Regions from separate parts of the Neptunomonas phycophila genome, predicted to be linked through region 1. Evidence: predicted binding sites of a transcription regulator. Region 1 holds the regulator's gene; the other holds the start of a gene.

Evidence for each region. The regulator sigma-54, encoded in region 1, starts transcription at its own class of promoters, with help from an activator protein. The targets are predictions, from matches to a motif close to TGGCACNNNNNTTGCTNT.
Region 2: a site for sigma-54 is predicted at 2,056-2,073, ahead of BS617_RS09185 (ANTAR domain-containing response regulator). Genes of this name have one in related genera too.

The regions. Positions count from the first base shown of each region.
Region 1 is NZ_MRCI01000001.1:2,398,006-2,401,424, forward strand. It holds gene lptA (lipopolysaccharide transport periplasmic protein LptA) at 1-403, shown strand, start outside; gene lptB (LPS export ABC transporter ATP-binding protein) at 405-1,142, shown strand; gene BS617_RS10900 (RNA polymerase factor sigma-54) at 1,180-2,715, shown strand; gene hpf (ribosome hibernation promoting factor) at 2,761-3,051, shown strand; gene ptsN (PTS IIA-like nitrogen regulatory protein PtsN) at 3,077-3,419, shown strand, end outside.
Region 2 is NZ_MRCI01000001.1:2,022,497-2,025,915, forward strand. It holds tRNA gene BS617_RS09175 (tRNA-Ala) at 161-236, opposite strand; gene gltX (glutamate--tRNA ligase) at 387-1,883, opposite strand; gene BS617_RS09185 (ANTAR domain-containing response regulator) at 2,181-2,765, shown strand; gene BS617_RS09190 (CmpA/NrtA family ABC transporter substrate-binding protein) at 2,762-3,419, shown strand, end outside.

The DNA.
Region 1 (3,419 bases):
CGCCGCTAATAGCGCTCAGATTGATGAAAATAGCGGAATTACTACCTATACGGGCAACGTGCTTATTACCCAGGGTACTATGAAAATAAAAGCCGCTAAGGTTAACCTTTATCAGAAAAATAATGACGTAAACCGCATTGTCGCCACGGGTAGCCCAGCAAGCTTTAGCCAACAAGCATCAGCAAACCAAGCTATTACCGACGCGTTTGGTCAACGTTTAGAGTATCAAGTTGATAAACAAACCATCACGATCACCGGCAACGCTCGCGTAGAACAAGACAAGAACCAATTCAGCGGCGAACGCATTGTTTATCAGATGGAAAAGTCTCTCGTTAATGCCTATAGCGGTGAAGGCAACTCAGGACAGCGCGTACAAATGATTATCCAACCAAAAGCGAAATAATATGATGACGCCGGATAGCACTTTACACGCTCGCAACTTAGCAAAATCATACAAAAAACGTAATGTCGTTCGCGATGTATCCCTCTCGGTCAATAGCGGTGAAATCGTAGGACTTCTGGGTCCCAATGGTGCCGGTAAAACTACCTGCTTTTACATGATTGTGGGCTTGGTCAAAGCTGATAACGGCTCAATAGCTATCAACGAAGAAACGATTACCCCTTTGGCTATGCACCAACGCGCACGCAAAGGAATTGGTTACTTACCTCAAGAAGCATCTATTTTTCGAAAGCTCAGTGTTGAAGATAACTTACTTGGCATTTTAGAAATGCGAAAAGAGCTATCAGTTGATCAACAAAAAGCCAAAATGGAAGAGTTGTTAGAAGAGTTTCACATTACGCACATACGAAATAGTCTAGGTATGAGCTTGTCTGGTGGAGAACGACGCCGAGTCGAAATAGCGCGTGCCCTAGCCTCCGAGCCCGCTTTTATTTTGTTAGACGAACCCTTTGCAGGGGTTGACCCAATCTCTGTAAATGATATTAAAAAGACGATAAAACACCTACAATCAAAAGGTATTGGAGTCTTAATAACGGACCACAATGTCAGAGAAACACTAGACATTTGTGAGAAAGCCTACATAGTCAGTGAAGGTGTTATCCTAGCTGAAGGCGAGCCAAGCGATATACTGGCAAATGAAAAAGTTCGTGCTGCTTACCTCGGCGAATCGTTTCGACTATAAGCAACACCTCGTGTTTTCTGGAGTCTACTTGTAATTTATGAAGCAGTCATTACAGTTAAAAATGGGGCAACATCTCACGATGACCCCACAATTACAGCAAGCAATTCGCTTACTGCAATTATCGACACTTGATCTACAGCAGGAGATTCAATCTGCATTAGACAGCAATCCCATGCTGGAAACTAATGAAGACAGTGAAGACAATGCGGCTCCGCAGGACAACTCTACACAGAGCGAGCAGCCTAGCAATTCAGATCAAACCCCATCGGAATACACGGCGCAAACAACACAAGAATCGACACAATCTGACGACCAAGAACCCGACTCTTTTGACGACAAGTGGAACGATGACATCCCCAGTGAGTTATCAACCGATTCATCTTGGGACGACACTTACCAAACTAGCAGCAACACATCGAGCACAAGTAATCGTGACGATGACAGCTTTTTTGAATCGAATGATAGTGCCGAGGAGAGTCTCCAAGACCATTTGCTATGGCAACTTAACCTAACAAGGATGTCCGCAGACGACCGTTTAGTTGCTGAAGCCATTATCGATGCGATCGACAACGAAGGCTATTTACGCCTTAACATTGAAGAGCTGCTTGAAGACTTTAAACGCCAAGAACCAGAACGCTTCCAAGAAGCAGAACTGGAAGAGTTCGAAGCCGTATTGCATCGCGTACAGCAGTTTGATCCGCCCGGTGTAGCGGCCCGCGACTTAGGTGAATGCCTGTGCATACAATTAAAACAATTACCTGAGCCGCCTCCTTTGTTAGCGCAAACATTGAACTTGTGCCAACATTATATCCACTTACTGGGTAACCATGATTACAAACAATTGATGCGCAAGCTACGCATCAAAGAACCACAATTACAGGCTATTATTGAACTCATTCAAACGCTAAACCCGCAGCCGGGAGCAATGATTTCACCTTCAAAAGCTGAATATGTGATTCCAGATGTTTTTGTGGAAAAGCTCAAAGGTGTTTGGACCGTGCGCTTGAATTCTGAAGCTTCACCTAATTTACGGATCAACACTCAGTATGCTGATTTGATTCGCCGAGCGGACTCCAGCGCGGATAACACCTATTTAAAAAACCATTTACAGGAAGCACGCTGGTTTATTAAGAGTCTACTCAGCCGAAATGAAACTCTGCTAAAAGTTTCAAGTCAAATTATCGAAAGGCAAGTAGATTTTCTTGAGCATGGTGAAGAAGCTATGAAGCCCATGGTGTTACATGACATTGCCGAAGCAGTTGAGATGCACGAATCCACTATCTCACGTGTGACGACACAAAAATTCATGCACACACCTCGCGGAATATTTGAGCTAAAGTACTTCTTTTCAAGCCATGTCAACACCAGCGATGGTGGCGCAGCCTCATCAACAGCCATACGAGCGGTCATAAAAAAACTGATAGCTGCCGAAAACCCTGCTAAACCTTTAAGTGATAGTAAAATTGCTCAACTTCTCGATGAAGAAGGAATCCAGGTCGCTCGAAGGACGATCGCCAAATATCGCGAAGCGATGGGAATCGCTCCTTCTAATGAACGCAAGCGTCTGGTTTAATAACGATACGCATACGACTGAAGAGTCGTGCTAAGGAGACAATCTATGCAGATCAATATCACAGGTCACCATGTAGAACTGACTGAAGCACTGTCCGAGTATGTACACACTAAGTTTGACAAGCTAGAACGCCATTTCGATAACATCACTAACGTACAAGTGACCTTGAGTGTTGATAAACAGCGGCAAATTGCCGAAGCTGACATGCATATTGCTGGAGGCGAAATATTTGCAACCAGTGAGCAGCCGGATATGTATGCGGCCATTGATGCCCTGACGGATAAGCTAGACCGTCAAATCATCAAACATAAAGAAAAGCTCAAGAGCCATAAATAACCTTCTAATAACTAATTGAAGTCATATGCCCATAATTTCTCTGTTAACACCTAGCCGCACTCTACAAGCAGTAGAGGGCGGCAGCAAAAAGCGCGTGCTAGAAATGGCAAGCAAACTCATTGCTGAATCAGTCGGTGAAGAAGTCACACACGAACTTATCTTCACCGGCCTAATTGGCAGAGAAAGGCTGGGCAGTACCGGCATCGGTGAAGGGGTTGCTATACCCCATTGCCGATTAGCGGGTATCGAAGCACCGATAGGAGCGCTGATTCACTTAGCAGAGCCTATCGATTTTGATGCTATCGACAGCCGTCCTGTAGATTTACTGTTCTTTTTGCTAGTCCCTGAAGCGGCATGTGATGAGCACC
Region 2 (3,419 bases), 380 kb from region 1:
GATAGAGATCATGTTTGGCGGTTGACGTAATACTGCTCAGGAACATGAGACAGGGGTTATGACAACAAAGGAGATAAAACACTAATTTATGTAGCGTACCGACAGATGACTAGATTATTGAGATTACTTAGGATGGTTTAGAAGCACTGGTATTTTAGAATGGTGGAGCCTAGCGGGATCGAACCGCTGACCTGTTCGCTGCCAGCGAACCGCTCTCCCAGCTGAGCTAAGGCCCCATTGATTAGCACGAGGGGTGTTGATGTGTGCCTTGGAATCGGCGCTTATAATCTATAGATTTGACGGCCATGTCAATGACTTTTATCGATTTTATAGCGGCGCACTCATAAAAAAGCCCGCATAGGCGGGCTTGATGATCATGAAGTCGTTTATGCGATTTCGTTTGCAATAACGCGGAATTCTTTTTCCCAGCGTTTTGCTTCTTTTTTAGATGGACCACCGACGGTGTTAACGGCATGACGTAAACGAGCACGCACCATGTCTGGGCCTAAAATGGACATCGAATCCATGACCGATACGGTTTGGTTTGTTCCTGCCACGGCAATAAACAACGGGAATAGGAAATCACGTAGTTTGTAGCCCATCTTTTCAGACAGTTGTTTCATCTGAGCAAACAAGTGGTCTTTTTCCCAGTTGTTTTCGGTATCAAGCAACCATACGGCGTATTGAAGGATACGTTTGGTATCATCAATCGTTAGGCTCTTATGCTCAAAGTCCGCTTCGTTAATTGGCAACATGCCCGAGAGGAAGAACGAGGCTAATGGCGCGACATCCGAGAATTTCTCGACGCGTTGCTGGATTAATGGAACGATCTGCATCAGGTACTCAGGGTTAAGTGCCCACTGTTGAAAACGCTCTGCAAACTCGGCGTGGGTTAAGTTCTCACGTAACCATGTGCCGTTTAGCCAGCTAAGCTTCTCTTGATCAAAAACAGGGCCACCCAGTGAAACACGAGTGATGTCAAAGTTGGCGAACATCTCGTCACGCGTAAACTTCTCGCGCTCATCCGGCATAGACCAGCCCATACGACCCAAGTAGTTAAGCAAGGCTTCGGCCATATAACCCATGCGCTGGTAATACAAAATACTGGTCGGGTTTTTACGCTTAGATAGCTTGGATCTATCTGGGTTACGCAACAACGGCATGTGACATAGCGTTGGCATATCCCAACCAAAGTATTGGTACAGCAGCTTGTGCTTAGGTGCCGAGTTGATCCACTCCTCGCCGCGAATAACGTGAGTGATCTCCATTAGGTGATCATCAACCACGTTTGCAAGGTGGTAGGTTGGCATACCATCTGATTTTAGCAAGATCTGAGCATCAACCATGCCCCACTCTAATTCGATTGGTCCGCGTAATAGATCATCAACCACGCAGACGCCGTCATCTTCAGGGACGCACATACGGATAACAAAAGGAGCCTCTGCCGCTTTACGCTTTTCGACTTCGTCTGCCGGTAAGGCTAAATCGCTCTGTTTTAGCGCGGTGTGGCCACCCGCAGCGCGACGCGCTTCGCGCAATTCGTCTAGCTCTTCTGACGTGCGATAACAGATAAACGCATGCCCTTTCTCTACTAAATCGTAAGCATATTGCGCATACATGTCTTTACGTTCGCTTTGGCGGTAAGGACCATGAGGGCCTCCAACATCTGGACCTTCATCCCATTCCAGGCCTAACCAATGCAATGAATCGAGGATCTTTTGTTCCGATTCTGACGTGCTACGTGTCTGGTCGGTATCCTCTATGCGGAGGATAAATTGCCCGCCATGCTGGCGCGCAAACGCCAAGTTAAACAAGGCTATGTAGGCTGTGCCTACATGAGGATCGCCTGTCGGCGATGGTGCAACACGTGTACGTACAGTCATTCTCTTCCTACCACAACAACGATGATTGAATATATGAGTGAATCAATGCGTAAAGCTTAATAATGAAATAAGACATACGAAAAAGCGGTATTATACGCATGCAAACCGCGCCGTGCTAATCGACATGCCACCTAGCTAATGGTTTATTTTTTCTGAGCAACAATGGGACGCATGGCGTATTTATTGCTTATCCCGCCTATGTGTAGAATAGCGGGAATAATGAATTGGGTGAGGTTCGCTGGCTCCACCGGCCAGTATTCTTGTTTATCTATGATGAAAGCTGCTTAGGACTCTCAATTGAAGAAACGTTTATCTGTACTGGTTATCGATGAAGATCGAGGACGTGCCGCTCTGGTTGAGCAGGCGTTGCGTGATCAAGGCTATGACGTTTTAGCCCGCCTTGATACAACCGATCATTTAGCTGACCGAGTGGAAGAGCTAAAACCCGATATGATTATTGTGGACCTAGACTCGCCCGATCGCGACGTCCTAGAGAACATGGCAATCCTTAACCAGAGTTCGCCGCGCCCGGTTGTAATGTTTGCCGAACAGGGTGATCAGCCAACCATCGAAAAGGCGATTCGTGCAGGTGTAAGTGCTTATATTGTTGATGGACTAGAACATCACCGTATGAAAGCCATTTTAGATGTGGCCGCTGCACGTTTTAGAGAGTTCCAAGCATTACGCTCTGAGTTAGCTGACGCCAAAAATGAGTTAGCTGACCGTAAAATAGTTGAGCGTGCTAAAGGCTTAGTCATGAAACATAACCGCTGCTCAGAAGAGCAAGCCTTTAAAGCAATGCGCAAAATGGCGATGGATCAACAAAAGCCATTAAACGATATTGCTAAAAATATTATTTCTGTTTTGGAGTTGGTGTCATGAATTCAGCAACCACCGATATCCGTTTACCTGACGATTTTCCTGCTGCCGAAAAATCTGAATTGAACATTGGATATATCCCCCTACTCGACTGTATACCCGTAGTCGCTGCAAAAGAGTTAGGCTTTTTTGAAGAAGCGGGCTTATCCGTAACACTTAGCCGCGAATCATCGTGGGCAAGCATTCGGGATAAAGTGCAGTATGGCCTGTTAGACGCCGCCCCAATGCCGGCAGGTATTGTGTTGGCCAGTGCTATGCGCTTAGGCGCTAGCCAACCTATGGTGACGGCTATGGGACTGGGGCTAAACGGCAATGCCATTACGGTATCAAATACCTTATGGGAGGCAATCAACCCATCCAATATTGCACTCAATAGCGAGCAAGCGGCGCTGGCACTAAAAAGCTACCTTGAAGGTTTTGAGGGTACTCTAAACGTTGCTTCTGTCCATACGTATTCCACTCATCACTTTCTATTACGGGAATGGCTGCAGCACTTCGATATAGACCCGCAAGGGAAACTAAAACTGATCGTTGTGCCTCCTCCGCAAATGGTTGATGCCATGCAGCGCGGCGTGATTGATATTTTTTGTGTGGGCGAACCTTGGAACAGTTTGGCGCAGGCCAAAGGCGTTGGACACAAGCTGCTAAGCGGCCATC